3 regions of the Mesobacillus sp. ABV4_180 genome follow, and region 1 is predicted to be linked to each of the others. Evidence: a T-box and tRNA genes for the amino acid it is inferred to sense, from the RefSeq annotation. Region 1 holds a T-box; the other regions hold tRNA genes.

Region 1 (5,974 bases):
ATCTTTTTCGTTTAAAATATTTTGAGTTTGTGCCAGTGTTTCTTTTACATGGGATATCTCTGCTGACAATTGTTCAAGGTCCTGTTTAACATGTGATGTCGATGTTGTTTCTTTATTCTTTTCATTTTTTTCAACAGCATTGACCGACTTTGAAAGCAAGGATATAGTCGAGGGGGAAATTAAACTCTGAGCTTTTGAAAGCAGGGAATCAATCGGGATATTTTTAAGTTGTTCAGCAATGTTGGGCTGGCCATTTTTGTCTGAATGTCCCTTGCTATCATTTTCCGATTTCTTTAACAAGACCTGAGCGAAATTGAAAATTTCATTCAAAGACAGGTCTTTCTTCGAACTATCTTGATTTTTCTTCATCTTCTCATCTTTCAATTCAATATCATCCTTTCTAAATATTTTGTTTCTTTCAATTAATCATTATGAATTTTGATGGGTTTCGCATTGTCTAGAAAATAGTGAATCTCCCGGGCCAATACCGGTATAGCCAGGGAGACTGTAAGGGGATTCAGCTGTCAAATCTTTCATCGAGATTAAGCAGCACCGTTTTCAGTAGCAATAACTTCGCCAATGCAGTTGAAAAGTACATCAACTAAAGCATCCTGCCCAAGCAAGATTGCAATGACTAAAGCAATTGCTAGCAACAGCACAACGATCGCAGTAATAAGCATCTCTCCACCCCCTTCCATTTTAGAAGATAGGTAAGATCCGAACCTTACAACAACATCATATGAAAAAAAAACGGACGAGCATCAGCTTGTATCATAGATTTATAAAGTCGGGCTGCCCTTTTTAAAAAAAAGAGTTTTTACTAAATTAAAGAAAAAAGGAACATTTTTTTAAAAAAATCGATAATGAACTGTCACAATTTTAAATATGATCCGACTTATTATAGGAGAGGAAATGAGGTGGGGGATATAACTGAATATCAAAAAGAACAACAGGTTATGGAATGGTATGAAACCTATTATAAAGACATTTATCGGTTCATTTTTTATATGATTGGAGACCAACAACTCTGCGAGGATCTTGTACATGATACTTTCTTGCGTGCGTACACCTCATACGATCGGAGGGACGACAGAGGAAATGTGAAAACCTGGCTTTTCAGCATTGCAAGACATCTTGTTATTGATGAAATCCGCAGGAGGAAAAGAAGACGAATTTTATCCATATTTTCAGGAGAACAAGATATTCAATCTTCATTCGATATGGAACAGTTTGTTATACACCGGGATTCGATAAAGAAAACCCTTGAAGCAATCCAAAAGCTAAAACCCGATTACCGCCTTGTGATTACGTTAAAAAAGATTGAAGAACTTTCTACAAAGGAAATCGCTGAAATCCTCGGCTGGTCTGAAGTGAAAGTAAGAAAAACATTGTCCAGAGGATTAACTGCCTTGAGAAAAATGGATCCATTGGAGGGAGGCGGTCAACATGAACAAACAATCTGATGATCATTGGAAATTGATGAAAAAGCTAGCGCCAGAAGTGGAACAAAGCAATAGAATGAGAAACCGCATCAGGTCTTCGATTCGGACTAAACCTGTGACAAAGGTGAAAAACAAACTTTTTGAGGTTAAAAGCTTTGTACTTACCGCCTTGTTTTTATTCATATCTGCTGGACTGTTATTTCAGCTGCAAAATCATGATCAAACTGATGAAAGAACTGTTCAATCAAGCGTTAATCGATACAGTTTCACTTGGGATTTAGAGAAAGTGTATAGCAAAAAAAGGGTTAATGGCTATGATTTTTTCGAAGAAGGAGAGTCAGATCCTGTAGGGTTTTCAGAGTCCGTCACTGTCACAGAGAAGGAGAAAATCATCAATTCCAGGCCAATGAATACTGCCAAGGAAATGGAGAACTTTCCTTATCCAACAATGTTGTACATCGAACATGTAAAAATGATGGATGTAAGTCTCCGCTACCATTTTTTTGTGGATATCGGCCAGCAAACGATGCACTTTAGTTTTGATTATCCCAGACTGGAATATGCTGATATCTTCCAGATCATAGCGTCTTTAGATTTTAAAAAAACTATACCATACAAGCATGAATCCCAGCTTTACGTCACACATGGCTATGGTTTTCTCCCATATCCAGTCGGACTGACTCCAGTCGAGATTTCAGGGAACACAGAGAAATACCACTGGAAACAAGGGGGGGTGGAAAGCTATAAAGAATACCTTGAGAAAATTAAGTCTTCTGGACAATGGAAGCAAAAAAATGCTGAGGGGTCATTTCAAATTTTTGAATCAGCGAATGGTTTAGAAATTGTTAAGATTGCAATCAAAGAAAAAGAAATCACTTATTTGTATTCATACCCAAATAGGGAGGATTAAAGAGATGCCGGCTGGTATCTCTTTTTTTGCTCATAAAAAAAGGATTTCTCATGGTTGCGGTGAATAATTCTTCAAGGATAATCTATTATTTGTTATAAAAGGGGTATGTATGTGATCAATCTTGTACGTGTTCAGCCGGAGGACGAAACCACACTCCATAATTTAATTCAATTTTACATTTATGAATTCACTGTTTTCCAGGAAATCAGGCTTGAGGAATATGGAAGCTATGCTCCGTTTGATTTAAAGCCATATTGGACTGATTCCGATTTGTTTGCGTATTTTATTATGCATGATGATGAGCTTGCAGGGTTTGCAATGGTAGAGCGCGGTGAGCCAAATGTTATCCTTGAATTTTTCGTATTAAGGAAATTTTACCGAAAAGGTTTTGGTAAAATGGCGGCGAATAAATTGTTTGATCAGTTCCCGGGTAAATGGAGCATCACGCAGGTGGAAAAAAATGAACCTGCCAGGAATTTTTGGCGTAAAATAATTGGAGAGTATACTGACGGAAATTACATTGAAAGTTTGGATGAAAGGAATAGAACCATACAGGAATTTGATTCATCACTTATCAGAAAATAGTTGTTGAATTTCCATTAACTGTTGTATATAATGGTAAAAATATCTAATCGATGATAAAGAGAGTAGTTATTCTTTGTTTGCGACAGCGAGCCAGGGCCGGTGGAAGCCTGGTGCTACAGAATGATGAAACGCACTTTTGAGATGCTTCCTGAATAGAGTAGGGCAGGCCGGAAATGACTTCCGTTATCAATGAAAGCAGGTTCCTTGTTTGGAACAATTAGAGTGGTACCGCGGGCTTAAACTCTCGTCTCTTTTTATAGAGACGGGAGTTTTTTATTTTTCACAAGGGGGTTTAGTAATGGATTACGTCAAAATATTTGCCGAAAAACTCGCTTCAAAACTTGAGGGAATCCTATCTTTTAAAGAAATTGAACGCTTGATTGAGAAACCAAGGTTTTTAAATCAGGGAGACTTAGCCTTCCCATGCTTCCAGCTTGCCAGGATTATGAGAAAGCCTCCTGGTAAGATTTCCGAGGAATTAAGCAGTCAATTACAGATTGTAGATGGTGATTCATTTGAAAGAATCGAGGCAGAAGGAGGCTATGTCAATGCATTCTTGAACAAATCGAGGACATCAAAAGAAGTTTTGTCAGAAATACTGGAGTATAGCCATTCGTACGGCAATCTACAATTAGGAAAAGGCAGAACAATCACGATTGATTTGTCTTCACCTAATATTGCGAAGCCATTTTCAATGGGCCATCTTCGTTCAACAGTGATTGGAAATTCACTTTCCTTAATATTGGAAAAGTGTGGCTACGAAATTGTGAAAATAAATCATTTAGGGGATTGGGGAACTCAATTCGGCAAGTTGATCACAGCTTATCAACTTTGGGGAGCAGAGGATAAAGTCAAAGAAAATCCGATCAAGGAGCTGCTATCGCTTTATATCCGTTTTCATGAAGCGGCTGAAAGCCAGCCAGAACTTGAACAAGAAGGACGGGACTGGTTTAGACGACTTGAAAATGGAGATGATGAAGCTCTTCAACTATGGGAATGGTTCAGGGAAGAATCCTTGCTGGAATTCAAGAAAATTTATGATTTAATGGGCATTCAGTTCGATTCCTATGCAGGAGAAGCGTTTTATAATGAAAAAATGGATGTGATCGTGGAATTGCTCAAAGATAAAGGACTTCTGGAAGAATCGGATGGAGCGCATGTAGTCAATCTCGATGAAGCTGAGCTTCCTCCTTGCCTGATAAAAAAATCGGATGGAGCAACATTGTACGCAACCCGTGATTTGGCTGCCGCTAAGTACAGGCTAGAGAAGTATGATTTCACGAAATCATTGTATGTAGTTGGAAATGAACAAAGCCTTCATTTTAAACAGCTGAAAGCCGTTTTGAAGAAAATGGGGAACAAATGGGCGGAAGACATCATCCACATTCCTTTTGGCATGATGCTGAAGGATGGCAAAAAAATGTCCACCCGAAAAGGGAAGGTCGTCCTGCTTGAAGATGTACTAACAGATTCCATTCAATTGGCTAAAAAGAATATAGAACAAAAGAACCCTCATTTATCAGATAAGGAAGAAACCGCAAAGATGGTCGGTACAGGTGCAATTATGTTCCACGACCTGAAAAATTTCCGTATGAACGATATAGAGTTTTCCCTGGAAGAAATGTTAAAGGTGGAAGGGGAAACCGGGCCGTATATCCAATACACAAATGCACGTGCACAATCCATTTTACGTAAAGCGGCGTTTGATGGAAAATATGAGCAAATTAACCTCGAAGGATCAGCAGAGTGGCCAGTCATAACCGAACTATTAGCTTTTAAGGAAGTTGTAAAAGGTGCAGCCGAAAAGTATGACCCCTCTCGAATTGCAAAATATATATTGGATCTGGCCCAATCCTTTAATAAATATTACGGTGAAGTGAGGATACTTGAGGAAAATGCTGAAAAACAATCACGTCTGGCGCTGGTGCATTCGGTAAGTATCGTGCTGGAAGAAGGCTTGAGACTGCTGGGAATAAAAGCGCCGAAGGAAATGTGATGAATAAAGAGCCTCTGGTTTAATCCAGGGGCTCAGTTTTGGATTTAATGATGCTCCTTATAATCAGCAAAAATTTCTCCAGCACTATCGCTGTATTTGATTTCCAAGTCTGTGTCTTCAAAGAACCAAGTATCATTCGATTCTACAAAAAATGTAATCCCATCAATCTCTTGCTGCTGAGCGGCAATGGCGGGGGCTTCGAGTGAAAATGCAAGGCTATAGCCTTTGTTCTTGCATCCAAACCCTGCGTATTGAGGATATAAGCGGATGAAAAACGGCTTTGGAGTATCAAATTCCTTTTCAAACCATTTGTATGCGTGTTGATCAATCAAGATTGTCATCTTTGCACCATCCTTTCGTTGATTTAATTGTAAAACTTTATAAATGCAGAATTCCGTGCTTTATGTCACAGTAATTCCAATGTCATTAAAGTGTCAAAAATTAAATAACAGCCCCATATAAAGAGGCTGCCTTCCATTGTTTATAATCTTTTTTCCTTCTTTCGCATTGCTTCAGGTATATAGACACAGAATGGTTCGCTGCCCATATAGTCACCTGTTACCGCAAATGTTCTTGAGCGGGACCCACCACAAACATAACGGAATTCACATACACCACACTTACCCTTATACTTGTCAGGACTTCGCAAATCTTTGAACAATGGTGATTTGCGATAGATTTCTGCCAGAGGTTTTTGGCGTATATTTCCACCAACCAACGGCAGCAGTCCTGATGGCATGACGTCACCAGTATGGGATATGAAAACAAATCCATTCCCGTCATTTACTCCCTTAGGAGCACGTTTCAAGCCATCAAAGACGGAAGCCATGTTTTTGGTCAATGTGTCTTCGTATCGGATTTCACCTTTATTCACCATATTTTCACGTGCTTTTTGTTGGAATACCACACGTCTGTAATGCTGTGCTGCAGTCGTTTTTATATCATATGGAGCAGTTTTGCTCAGCTCGTAAAGCCATTTGAACACTTTTTCATGTTCAGCTAAATTGAGGCACGCATCAAGCTGACCTCGGCCTGTAGGAA
Region 2 (5,974 bases), 2.0 Mb from region 1:
TTGCGGGACTTAACCCAACATCTCACGACACGAGCTGACGACAACCATGCACCACCTGTCACTCTGTCCCCCGAAGGGGAACGCCCTATCTCTAGGGTTGTCAGAGGATGTCAAGACCTGGTAAGGTTCTTCGCGTTGCTTCGAATTAAACCACATGCTCCACCGCTTGTGCGGGCCCCCGTCAATTCCTTTGAGTTTCAGCCTTGCGGCCGTACTCCCCAGGCGGAGTGCTTAATGCGTTTGCTGCAGCACTAAAGGGCGGAAACCCTCTAACACTTAGCACTCATCGTTTACGGCGTGGACTACCAGGGTATCTAATCCTGTTCGCTCCCCACGCTTTCGCGCCTCAGCGTCAGTTACAGACCAGAGAGCCGCCTTCGCCACTGGTGTTCCTCCACATCTCTACGCATTTCACCGCTACACGTGGAATTCCGCTCTCCTCTTCTGCACTCAAGTCCCCCAGTTTCCAATGACCCTCCACGGTTGAGCCGTGGGCTTTCACATCAGACTTAAAGGACCGCCTGCGCGCGCTTTACGCCCAATAATTCCGGACAACGCTTGCCACCTACGTATTACCGCGGCTGCTGGCACGTAGTTAGCCGTGGCTTTCTGGTCAGGTACCGTCAAGGTACCGGCAGTTACTCCGATACTTGTTCTTCCCTGACAACAGAGCTTTACGACCCGAAGGCCTTCATCGCTCACGCGGCGTTGCTCCGTCAGACTTTCGTCCATTGCGGAAGATTCCCTACTGCTGCCTCCCGTAGGAGTCTGGGCCGTGTCTCAGTCCCAGTGTGGCCGATCACCCTCTCAGGTCGGCTACGCATCGTTGCCTTGGTGAGCCGTTACCTCACCAACTAGCTAATGCGCCGCGGGCCCATCTGTAAGTGACAGCCGAAACCGTCTTTCAGCTTTCCCTCATGAGAGGGAAAGGATTATCCGGTATTAGCTCCGGTTTCCCGAAGTTATCCCAGTCTTACAGGCAGGTTGCCCACGTGTTACTCACCCGTCCGCCGCTGATCTTCAAAAGCAAGCTAATGAAGATCCGCTCGACTTGCATGTATTAGGCACGCCGCCAGCGTTCGTCCTGAGCCAGGATCAAACTCTCCAAGAAAGAGTTATGAGTTAGCTCATAAAATAAAACGTTGGCTCTTGTCTTCTATAATAGAAGCAAGAATATTATTGTTTGTTGACGCTTGTTTGTTTAGTTTTCAAGGAACAATTAAAGTTGGAGCGGGTGATGGGAATCGAACCCACTACATCAGCTTGGAAGGCTGAGGTTTTACCAGTAAACTACACCCGCATATGAAGTTAGTTGCTGAATGGTCGGGAAGACAGGATTCGAACCTGCGACCCCTTGGTCCCAAACCAAGTGCTCTACCAAGCTGAGCTACTCCCCGTTGTGAAAAAATAATGGCGCGCCCGAAAGGAGTCGAACCCATAACCTTCTGATCCGTAGTCAGACGCTCTATCCAATTGAGCTACGGGCGCATTTATCAAAATAGCAACTTTTACATGTTGTCACAACCACATTTGGTTGTCAAGAACTTTTTTGGTGCGGCCGAGAGGACTTGAACCTCCACGGGGTTGCCCCCACTAGGCCCTCAACCTAGCGCGTCTGCCATTCCGCCACGACCGCATTAACATGACAGGGTTATATCTTAACCAATAATGGTTCTTTAATCAACAGGTAATTAATGGTGCGGGTGAAGGGAGTCGAACCCCCACGCCTTGCGGCGCCAGATCCTAAGTCTGGTGCGTCTGCCAATTCCGCCACACCCGCATATTAATATAGAAAGTTAATTTCGCTGATGCGAAAAAACTGGTGAGCCATGAAGGACTCGAACCTTCGACCCTCTGATTAAAAGTCAGATGCTCTACCGACTGAGCTAATGGCTCGTAAATGGCTGGGCTAGCTGGATTCGAACCAACGCATGACGGAGTCAAAGTCCGTTGCCTTACCGCTTGGCTATAGCCCAATAAAAATGGCGGTCCCGACCGGGATCGAACCGGCGATCTCCTGCGTGACAGGCAGGCATGTTAACCGCTACACCACGGGACCAAATAAAAGGTTGTTTTTAAAAAATGATGACTATTGTTTTCGCTGGCACGAAATAAACTTGGTGACCCCTACGGGATTCGAACCCGTGTTACCGCCGTGAAAGGGCGGTGTCTTAACCGCTTGACCAAGGGGCCATATTTAAATTGTCCTGGCGGAGAAGGAGGGATTTGAACCCTCGCGCCGCTTACGCGACCTACACCCTTAGCAGGGGCGCCTCTTCAGCCTCTTGAGTACTTCCCCATACCTTGAATAATAATGGCTCCGCAGGTAGGATTCGAACCTACGACCGCTCGGTTAACAGCCGAGTGCTCTACCACTGAGCTACTGCGGAATAACTTTATTTTTTCGTGTCGATGTCTTGTCGACTCTTACTATTATAGGGAGGTGCACAATAAAAGTCAAGCGTGTTTTAAGAGGTTTTTTATTTTATTTTTCGCGGCAAAAAAACGCTATTCCATCAGCATTTCCTTTACCTTCATCAGCTTGCCCCGGCATTTTCCGCAAACATATATTGCAGTATTAATAGATCTTTTACGGCGATAAATCAATTTACATCTGCTGCATTGATAGAGAATGACTTTTTGTTTCGACCTTCTTTTTTTCTCCTCCGGAAGAGTTGAACAAAATCTTGGAGCACCTACTTTCATTAACAAGTCCCTGAAATCCTTATCCCGATGCTTATAACCTTTCCCCTCTAAATGCAGGTGGTAGTGGCAAAGTTCATGTTTGATGATGCCGATAAGTTCTTCCTGCCCCAACTGGTCGAAATATTTCTTGTTGATTTCAATGTTATGGCTCCGAAGCATGTACCTGCCGCCTGTTGTCCGCAACCTTGAATTAAAAAACGCTTTATGCCTGAACGGCTTATGAAATAGTTCATCTGATATTTTAACGACAAGGTTATGCAATTCCTGATCCGTCATCCTAAAACTCCTGCCTTTTGTAGAAACATGACAACCCATTATAGCATATATTAATGTTACCTTTTAACGCATTATCTTAAGGAGGTATTGTTATGCCTGTCTGGTTCCAGAATCAAATGAAACGAGCCTTCTATGAAAAAAATCGATATCAAATCAAACTTCTAAATCAATGCTGGTTTTTCTATAGGAATAAACAAGGATGACTTTCTGCCCTCAATTATAAACAAAGACTGCAGGCTTCCCCGCAGTCTTTATCATTACTTTTACTCAGGCTTCAGCATCGTTAGTGCTACGCGGCCTTTTTTCTGGTCAACACTGTCAACCCAAACGGTTACCACATCCCCTACAGATACAATATCCAATGGATGCTTAACGAATCTGTTGCTGAGCTTCGAGATATGAACAAGACCATCCTGCTTTACGCCAATATCGACGAAAGCTCCGAAGTCGACAACGTTACGCACTGTCCCCTGCAGTTCCATGCCTGCTTTTAAATCCTCCAGCTTTAATACATCCTTCTTTAGAAGCGGAGCCGGCAATTCGTCACGCGGATCTCTTTCCGGTCTTACTAAAGCATCGATGATATCTTTCAGCGTGAGCTTACCGATTCCAAGCTCGTCAGCTGTCTGGTCGATATTGATTTTAGCAAGAGCTTCTTTTAAAGCTGGTGTACCTAAATCTTTTGTTTTGAATCCAAATCTGTCCAATAGCTGTTTTACTTCTCCGTAGCTTTCCGGGTGTATGCCGGTGCGATCAAGAGGTTCTTTCCCATCAATGACACGAAGGAACCCAATCGCCTGCTCATAAGTTTTGGCTCCCAGGCGGGGGATTTTCTTCAATTGATTACGGCTCGTGAACTTCCCTTCTTCTTCCCTCTTTTTGACGATGTTGTTGGCCACCGTCTTCGATAGACCTGATACATATTGCAATAAGGAAGATGAGGCAGTATTTACATTGACCCCTACCTGGTTAACTGCTGTCTCAACAACAAATGTAAGGGATTCAGATAATCTTTTCTGGCTGACGTCATGCTGGTACTGTCCGACACCGACAGATTTCGGGTCGATTTTTACAAGTTCAGCAAGAGGGTCCTGCAGTCGGCGCGCGATGGAAACGGCGCTTCGTTCTTCTACCTGGTAGTTCGGGAATTCTTCACGGGCAAGATCAGATGCAGAATACACACTTGCGCCTGCTTCATTCACGATAAGATAGTAGATTTCTGTATCGAGTTCCTTGAGAATATCCGATACGAATTGTTCTGTCTCTCTTGAGGCAGTACCATTTCCGATTGCGACCATTTCCACATGATAATCCTTCAGAACCTTAATGAATTTCTCGCGCGCTTCCGTACTTTTCGAACTGGAAGTATGAGGATAGATTACTCCTATTGATAATACCTTCCCTGTTTCATCAACCGCTGCCAGCTTACAGCCTGTCCTGAATGCCGGATCAACCCCAAGGACGACTTTCCCTTTTAGCGGAGGCTGTAAAAGAAGCTTGCGCAGGTTTTCGGAGAAAATATGGATTGCCTGCTCTTCCGCTTTTTCCGTTAGTTCGTTCCTGATTTCACGTTCAATCGAAGGCTGAATCAGGCGCTTATAGGCATCTTCAATCGCTTCATTTATAGCTTGCACTGTAATGGAATGGCTTTTGGAGATCCATTTCCGCTGCAGATAACTCATGATGACGTCCGTTTTCGGCTTGATTGACACTCTCAATAATTCTTCTTTTTCACCGCGATTCAATGCAAGTATCCTGTGCGGCACTACTTTGTTGACTGGCTCAGAGTATTCATAGTACATTTCGTAAACTCTTTTCTCATCCAGCTCTTCATTTTTCACCGCAGATTCGATGGAACCTGATTTAAACGTTTCATTTCGTATCCATTTGCGGCTATCAGCGTCATCGGATACCATTTCAGCAATGATATCTTTCGCACCAGCAATTGCTTCCGCTGCAGTCCCGACCCCTTTTTCTTCAGACAAGAATTCACTCGCTTTGTCTTCCAGGCTGCCGTTAACAGGGAATTCAAGCATCCACTGCGCAAGCGGTTCAAGACCCTTTTCTTTTGCAACGGTCGCCTTCGTTCTTCTTTTTTGCTTATAAGGACGATAAAGGTCCTCTACTTCCTGCAGCTTGATCGCTTTTTCAATGCTTGTTTTCAGTTCAGCCGTTAACTTTCCTTGTTCCTCAATAAGCCTGACGACTTCTTCTTTGCGCTGTTCTAAATTTTGTATGTATTGCCATCTTTCAACGATATCCCGAATTTGCACTTCATCAAGCGCACCGGTCATTTCCTTTCGGTAACGCGCAATGAACGGCACTGTATTACCTTCATTAATCAATGAAATGACACTTTGCACTTGTTTAGCAGTTAATGATTGCTCTTTGGCAATGATTTTTACGTATTGATCCTGCTTTTCCATTGTTTGAGTCAAGAGACAATCCTCCATAATCTTTATTGGTTTTGCTTGCCACTCATTACAGTGTACCAAAATTGGGAGTATCTTTACAGTGACTGTGGAACCCCGTCCTTTATAAAACAAAAAGAAGCCCACCAGCTACAGTAGACTTCCCACAATAAAAGTTGCATCATCCATTGAGTTTTCGTATTCGCTTTTGATTTGCTCTGCGATGGCCCCGACTGACCGGTAACCCTTCAATAATGATTTTGCACCGTGGATATCAAAACCGTCTGAGTAGATCAGGAATTTTGATTCTGGTTCAAAAACGAATCTCTGGGTATGGAATACCTGGGGCTTGCCAGATAAGTACCCTGTTACAGGAAGCGGGTATGTCAGCTTGCCATTCGGGGAGTAGAGGAAGAAACGGATATTTCCGACGCAGCTATATACGAAATCGCGAGTTTCAAAGTAAACCTTGAATATCGAAACGGCTGCTCCTCTTTTCTGAACCAAAATGTTGTTGCAGTATTTCATGAGCGTGTCGACATCTTCGTGATGATGTTGCTCTACTACTGCAACAACTGCCG
Region 3 (5,974 bases), 910 kb from region 1:
GAAAAGATCCATCCTCATGTTTTTTCCATGACCCCACATGGAGTTCGTAAATGCACATAGGCTCGCCCAGACTGCTTTTTCTTTCCCTCTTTTGCAGCCATTTTTGGTCATTCCATTGATAGCCGTCAAGAGAACAAACAACTGAAGCCGTGTTAGGCCTGACCTCGGAATAAAAAGCATATGGATCAGCTTTGAGCTTACGCTCGCCAGATGCAGTTATGATTTCATACTTATATACTTCTCCAGTCAGGTCACGGTCGACCACCAGCTGCCAGACACCCTCCTGATTGACCTTATAAAATTCAAATCCTTTACCATCCCAGCCGTTTAAGTTTCCCGCGAGCCTCACTTCTGAAGCTTTTGGTGCCCACACACAAAATCGAGTATATGTTTCGGTTTCATTTTTAATGACATGTGCCCCGAATAAATTGAAGCTCTGGAACAAAGTGCCTTCATGAAAGAGATGTAATTCAAACTCTGTTGGATTGGTTACCAAGTTAAGTCCACCTGCCTTTGTAAAACTAAAAAACTCCCTATTTCAGTAGTATTCTAGTTGCATGTGTGAATTCCTTGTAAACATTTTTTTAATGTTTCGACAATAATTAATGTTAAATTTCATTATTCGACATTCCCCCGCAAATGGCAGCGCTTTAATGGGTTAAATTTTCCAATTACGCGAATTATGTAGAACGAAAGTTAAAATAGAATAATGTTTTTTAAAGAAGGATTGTAGTGTTTATTAGGTAGAAAGTCTGAAAGGCTGAAAAAATTATTATTATAATGATAACGTTTTCATTTAATGAAAGATGAAATATAAGAGCATGTGAATTGATAGGATAATGCGGAAAAGATGTTGAAATTGTATAGTTGTGATCAAATGCAGTTTGAGGTAAAAGAAGGAAGCACAAGCTGATTGTAAAATTTGCAAGTTAAAAATGAACACAAAAAAGCTGTCAGCAAAATTGCTGACAGCTTTTTTGTATGACCCCTACGGGATTCGAACCCGTGTTACCGCCGTGAAAGGGCGGTGTCTTAACCGCTTGACCAAGGGGCCTTATGGCGGAGAAGGAGGGATTTGAACCCTCGCGCCGGTTACCCGACCTACACCCTTAGCAGGGGCGCCTCTTCAGCCTCTTGAGTACTTCCCCATAATGGCTCCGCAGGTAGGATTCGAACCTACGACCGCTCGGTTAACAGCCGAGTGCTCTACCACTGAGCTACTGCGGAATAATAAAAAAAATGGGCCTAAATGGACTCGAACCATCGACCTCACGCTTATCAGGCGTGCGCTCTAACCAGCTGAGCTATAGGCCCTTATGGAGCGGGTGAAGAGAATCGAACTCTCATCATCAGCTTGGAAGGCTGAGGTTTTACCACTAAACTACACCCGCAAAAAATGGGGCGACTGATGGGAATCGAACCCACGAATGCCTGAACCACAATCAGGTGCGTTAACCACTTCGCCACAATCGCCATATTTTAAAATGCATATTAAGTTTAAATAAATAAAGGTGGCTCAGGACGGAATCGAACCGCCGACACAAGGATTTTCAGTCCTTTGCTCTACCGACTGAGCTACTGAGCCACAAATGGCGGTCCCGACCGGGATCGAACCGGCGATCTCCTGCGTGACAGGCAGGCATGTTAACCGCTACACCACGGGACCAAAGTATTTTCAAGTAGTATACTTGAAAATAACTCATTGATTGCGGGGGCAGGATTTGAACCTGCGACCTTCGGGTTATGAGCCCGACGAGCTACCGGGCTGCTCCACCCCGCGACGGTAATAAAATGTTTAATGAATTATGGAGGAGGTAGAGGGATTCGAACCCCCGCGCGGTGTTACCCGCCTGTCGGTTTTCAAGACCGATCCCTTCAGCCAGACTTGGGTATACCTCCGTAAAAAACGACAATATAATGGTGGACCTTGTAGGACTCGAACCTACGACCGGACGGTTATGAGCCGTCTGCTCTAACCAGCTGAGCTAAAGGTCCATGTTAGCCTAGATTGAATAGGTTCAACCAGATTTAGAATTGGTAGCGGCGGAGGGGATCGAACCCCCGACCTTACGGGTATGAACCGTACGCTCTAGCCAGCTGAGCTACACCGCCAAATCATTATTAAAGTTATAAATGGTGGAGCCTAGCGGGATCGAACCGCTGACCTCCTGCGTGCAAGGCAGGCGCTCTCCCAGCTGAGCTAAGGCCCCAAATTATTAATAGCATGGTCGGGAAGACAGGATTCGAACCTGCGACCCCTTGGTCCCAAACCAAGTGCTCTACCAAGCTGAGCTACTCCCCGATATAGAGAAAAATAATGGCGCGCCCGAAAGGAGTCGAACCCATAACCTTCTGATCCGTAGTCAGACGCTCTATCCAATTGAGCTACGGGCGCATATTTTTGATTGATTAGCTAACTTGGTGCCGAGGACCGGAATCGAACCGGTACGGTAGTCACCTACCGCAGGATTTTAAGTCCTGTGCGTCTGCCAGTTCCGCCACCCCGGCTTAAGAACTTTGGAGCGGAAGACGGGATTCGAACCCGCGACCCCAACCTTGGCAAGGTTGTATTCTACCACTGAACTACTTCCGCGTATGTTTATTGACTTGTTTGAAAAAATGGTGCGGGTGAAGGGAGTCGAACCCCCACGCCTTGCGGCGCCAGATCCTAAGTCTGGTGCGTCTGCCAATTCCGCCACACCCGCATATTATAGTTAATCCGCTGAAGCAGGATTAAAGGATGATTATTTTCGCTTGCGCGAAAAAATCATGGTGAGCCATGAAGGACTCGAACCTTCGACCCTCTGATTAAAAGTCAGATGCTCTACCGACTGAGCTAATGGCTCGTACAAAGATTAGCTTCGAGAAAATGTTTCTCTGCTCAAAATCCCTCCGGGATTTCTCGCATGCTTACGCTGCTGCTGATCAGAGAAGCAAGAAGCATGGTGCCGGCGAGAGGACTTGAACCCCCAACCTACTGATTACAAGTCAGTTGCTCTACCAATTGAGCTACACCGGCATTTGTGAAAAAATATGGTGGAGGATGACGGGATCGAACCGCCGACCCTCTGCTTGTAAGGCAGATGCTCTCCCAGCTGAGCTAATCCTCCATTTGATACTGCCCGGCGACGTCCTACTCTCACAGGGGGAATCCCCCAACTACCATCGGCGCTGAGAAGCTTAACTTCCGTGTTCGGTATGGGAACGGGTGTGACCTTCTCGCCATCGTCACCAGACAATTTTCAAAGACAATATCTATTATACTGCTTTTTATGCTTTTTGCAAGAGAAATTTTCATTCCCTCAAAACTAGATAATGTGTAAGAAGAATTCAAGAAGAACGAATGATCTATTTGGTTAAGTCCTCGAACGATTAGTATCAGTCAGCTCCACACGTCACCGCGCTTCCACCTCTGACCTATCAACCTGATCATTCTTTCAGGGTTCTTACTAGCTTGCGCTATGGGAAATCTCATCTTGAGGGGGGCTTCATGCTTAGATGCTTTCAGCACTTATCCCGTCCGCACATAGCTACCCAGCGATGCCTTTGGCAAGACAACTGGTACACCAGCGGTGCGTCCATCCCGGTCCTCTCGTACTAAGGACAGCTCCTCTCAAATTTCCTGCGCCCACGACGGATAGGGACCGAACTGTCTCACGACGTTCTGAACCCAGCTCGCGTACCGCTTTAATGGGCGAACAGCCCAACCCTTGGGACCGACTACAGCCCCAGGATGCGATGAGCCGACATCGAGGTGCCAAACCTCCCCGTCGATGTGGACTCTTGGGGGAGATAAGCCTGTTATCCCCGGGGTAGCTTTTATCCGTTGAGCGATGGCCCTTCCATGCGGAACCACCGGATCACTAAGCCCGACTTTCGTCCCTGCTCGACTTGTAGGTCTCGCAGTCAAGCTCCCTTGTGCCTTTACACTCTGCGAATGATTTCCAACCATTCTGAGGGAACCTTTGGGCGCCTCCGTTACTCTTTAGGAGGCGACCGCCCCAGTCAAACTGCCCACCTGACACTGTCTCCCGCCCCGATCAGGGGCGCGGGTTAGAATTTCAATACAGCCAGGGTAGTATCCCACCGACGCCTCCACCGAAGCTGGCGCTCCGGTTTCTCAGGCTCCTACCTATCCTGTACAAGCTGTACCAAAATTCAATATCAGGCTACAGTAAAGCTCCACGGGGTCTTTCCGTCCTGTCGCGGGTAACCTGCATCTTCACAGGTACTATAATTTCACCGAGTCTCTCGTTGAGACAGTGCCCAGATCGTTACGCCTTTCGTGCGGGTCGGAACTTACCCGACAAGGAATTTCGCTACCTTAGGACCGTTATAGTTACGGCCGCCGTTTACTGGGGCTTCGATTCAGAGCTTCGCGTGAGCTAACCCCTCCTCTTAACCTTCCAGCACCGGGCAGGCGTCAGCCCCTATACTTCGCCTTGCGGCTTCGCAGAGACCTGTGTTTTTGCTAAACAGTCGCCTGGGCCTATTCACTGCGGCTCATCCGGGCTATTCACCCAAATGAGCACCCCTTCTCCCGAAGTTACGGGGTCATTTTGCCGAGTTCCTTAACGAGAGTTCTCTCGCTCACCTTAGGATTCTCTCCTCGCCTACCTGTGTCGGTTTGCGGTACGGGCACCATTTATCTCGCTAGAGGCTTTTCTTGGCAGTGTGGAATCAGGAACTTCGGTACTAAATTTCCCTCGCTGTCACAGCTCAGCCTTCACGCAAGCGGGATTTGCCTCACTTGCAGCCTAACTGCTTAGACGCGCATATCCAACAGCGCGCTTACCCTATCCTCCTGCGTCCCCCCGTCGCTCAAACGATAAAGAGGTGGTACAGGAATATCAACCTGTTGTCCATCGCCTACGCCTTTCGGCCTCGGCTTAGGTCCCGACTAACCCTGAGAGGACGAGCCTTCCTCAGGAAACCTTAGGCATTCGGTGGATGGGATTCTCACCCATCTTTCGCTACTCATACCGGCATTCTCACTTCTAAGCGCTCCACCAGTCCTTACGGTCTAGCTTCAACGCCCTTAGAACGCTCTCCTACCACTGACATCTAAGATGTCAATCCACAGCTTCGGTGATACGTTTAGCCCCGGTACATTTTCGGCGCAGAGTCACTCGACCAGTGAGCTATTACGCACTCTTTAAATGGTGGCTGCTTCTAAGCCAACATCCTGGTTGTCTAAGCAACTCCACATCCTTTTCCACTTAACGTATACTTTGGGACCTTAGCTGGTGGTCTGGGCTGTTTCCCTTTTGACTACGGATCTTATCACTCGCAGTCTGACTCCCACGGATAAGTCTTTGGCATTCGGAGTTTGTCTGAATTCGGTAACCCGATGAGGGCCCCTAGTCCAAACAGTGCTCTACCTCCAAGACTCTTACAACGTGAGGCTAGCCCTAAAGCTATTTCGGAGAGAACCAGCTATCTCCAAGTTCGATTGGAATTTCTCCGCTACCCACACCTCATCCCCGCACTTTTCAACGTGCGTGGGTTCGGGCCTCCAGTTGGTGTTACCCAACCTTCACCCTGGACATGGGTAGATCACCTGGTTTCGGGTCTACGACCACATACTCATTCGCCCTATTCAGACTCGCTTTCGCTGCGGCTCCGTCTCTTCAACTTAACCTTGCATGTAATCGTAACTCGCCGGTTCATTCTACAAAAGGCACGCCATCACCCATGAACGGGCTCTGACTACTTGTAGGCACACGGTTTCAGGATCTCTTTCACTCCCCTTCCGGGGTGCTTTTCACCTTTCCCTCACGGTACTGGTTCACTATCGGTCACTAGGGAGTATTTAGCCTTGGGAGATGGTCCTCCCAGCTTCCGACGGGATTTCTCGTGTCCCGCCGTACTCAGGATCCACTCAGGAGGGAACGAAGTTTCAACTACAGGGTTTTTACCTTCTCTGACGGGCCTTTCCAGACCACTTCATCTACCCCGTTCCTTTGTAACTCCA

Evidence for each region. The T-box of region 1 lies ahead of argS (arginine--tRNA ligase). A T-box ahead of a tRNA ligase gene usually reads a tRNA of that ligase, here a tRNA-Arg.
Region 2: it encodes a tRNA-Arg, which carries the amino acid that the T-box ahead of argS (arginine--tRNA ligase) is inferred to sense. The anticodon was not compared.
Region 3: it encodes a tRNA-Arg, which carries the amino acid that the T-box ahead of argS (arginine--tRNA ligase) is inferred to sense. The anticodon was not compared.

What each region holds. Positions count from the first base shown of each region.
Region 1 covers NZ_JBSWTJ010000001.1:2,064,093-2,070,066, forward strand. Annotated here, with positions in the region: gene ACXAEA_RS10520 (hypothetical protein) at 1-384, opposite strand, end outside; gene ACXAEA_RS10525 (hypothetical protein) at 543-680, opposite strand; gene ACXAEA_RS10530 (RNA polymerase sigma factor) at 918-1,463, shown strand; gene ACXAEA_RS10535 (hypothetical protein) at 1,447-2,352, shown strand; gene ACXAEA_RS10540 (GNAT family N-acetyltransferase) at 2,464-2,937, shown strand; T-box leader at 2,979-3,192, shown strand; gene argS (arginine--tRNA ligase) at 3,236-4,933, shown strand; gene ACXAEA_RS10550 (HesB/YadR/YfhF family protein) at 4,978-5,274, opposite strand; gene ACXAEA_RS10555 (TIGR04053 family radical SAM/SPASM domain-containing protein) at 5,415-5,974, opposite strand, start outside.
Region 2 covers NZ_JBSWTJ010000001.1:61,736-67,709, forward strand. Annotated here, with positions in the region: rRNA gene ACXAEA_RS00270 (16S ribosomal RNA) at 1-1,111, opposite strand, end outside; tRNA gene ACXAEA_RS00275 (tRNA-Gly) at 1,227-1,300, opposite strand; tRNA gene ACXAEA_RS00280 (tRNA-Pro) at 1,321-1,397, opposite strand; tRNA gene ACXAEA_RS00285 (tRNA-Arg) at 1,412-1,488, opposite strand; tRNA gene ACXAEA_RS00290 (tRNA-Leu) at 1,551-1,636, opposite strand; tRNA gene ACXAEA_RS00295 (tRNA-Leu) at 1,696-1,780, opposite strand; tRNA gene ACXAEA_RS00300 (tRNA-Lys) at 1,821-1,896, opposite strand; tRNA gene ACXAEA_RS00305 (tRNA-Gln) at 1,902-1,976, opposite strand; tRNA gene ACXAEA_RS00310 (tRNA-Asp) at 1,984-2,059, opposite strand; tRNA gene ACXAEA_RS00315 (tRNA-Glu) at 2,119-2,193, opposite strand; tRNA gene ACXAEA_RS00320 (tRNA-Ser) at 2,209-2,299, opposite strand; tRNA gene ACXAEA_RS00325 (tRNA-Asn) at 2,316-2,390, opposite strand; gene ACXAEA_RS00330 (SprT family protein) at 2,509-2,982, opposite strand; gene cmpA (cortex morphogenetic protein CmpA) at 3,075-3,185, shown strand; gene ACXAEA_RS00340 (Tex family protein) at 3,246-5,408, opposite strand; gene ACXAEA_RS00345 (SpoIIE family protein phosphatase) at 5,544-5,974, opposite strand, start outside.
Region 3 covers NZ_JBSWTJ010000001.1:1,153,007-1,158,980, reverse strand. Annotated here, with positions in the region: gene glgB (1,4-alpha-glucan branching protein GlgB) at 1-496, opposite strand, end outside; tRNA gene ACXAEA_RS05815 (tRNA-Glu) at 983-1,054, opposite strand; tRNA gene ACXAEA_RS05810 (tRNA-Ser) at 1,058-1,148, opposite strand; tRNA gene ACXAEA_RS05805 (tRNA-Asn) at 1,153-1,227, opposite strand; tRNA gene ACXAEA_RS05800 (tRNA-Ile) at 1,241-1,314, opposite strand; tRNA gene ACXAEA_RS05795 (tRNA-Gly) at 1,318-1,391, opposite strand; tRNA gene ACXAEA_RS05790 (tRNA-His) at 1,398-1,473, opposite strand; tRNA gene ACXAEA_RS05785 (tRNA-Phe) at 1,513-1,585, opposite strand; tRNA gene ACXAEA_RS05780 (tRNA-Asp) at 1,591-1,666, opposite strand; tRNA gene ACXAEA_RS05775 (tRNA-Met) at 1,707-1,780, opposite strand; tRNA gene ACXAEA_RS05770 (tRNA-Ser) at 1,807-1,899, opposite strand; tRNA gene ACXAEA_RS05765 (tRNA-Ile) at 1,919-1,995, opposite strand; tRNA gene ACXAEA_RS05760 (tRNA-Met) at 2,036-2,112, opposite strand; tRNA gene ACXAEA_RS05755 (tRNA-Ala) at 2,135-2,210, opposite strand; tRNA gene ACXAEA_RS05750 (tRNA-Pro) at 2,226-2,302, opposite strand; tRNA gene ACXAEA_RS05745 (tRNA-Arg) at 2,319-2,395, opposite strand; tRNA gene ACXAEA_RS05740 (tRNA-Leu) at 2,420-2,508, opposite strand; tRNA gene ACXAEA_RS05735 (tRNA-Gly) at 2,519-2,593, opposite strand; tRNA gene ACXAEA_RS05730 (tRNA-Leu) at 2,621-2,705, opposite strand; tRNA gene ACXAEA_RS05725 (tRNA-Lys) at 2,771-2,846, opposite strand; tRNA gene ACXAEA_RS05720 (tRNA-Thr) at 2,944-3,019, opposite strand; tRNA gene ACXAEA_RS05715 (tRNA-Val) at 3,035-3,110, opposite strand; rRNA gene rrf (5S ribosomal RNA) at 3,121-3,236, opposite strand; rRNA gene ACXAEA_RS05705 (23S ribosomal RNA) at 3,353-5,974, opposite strand, start outside.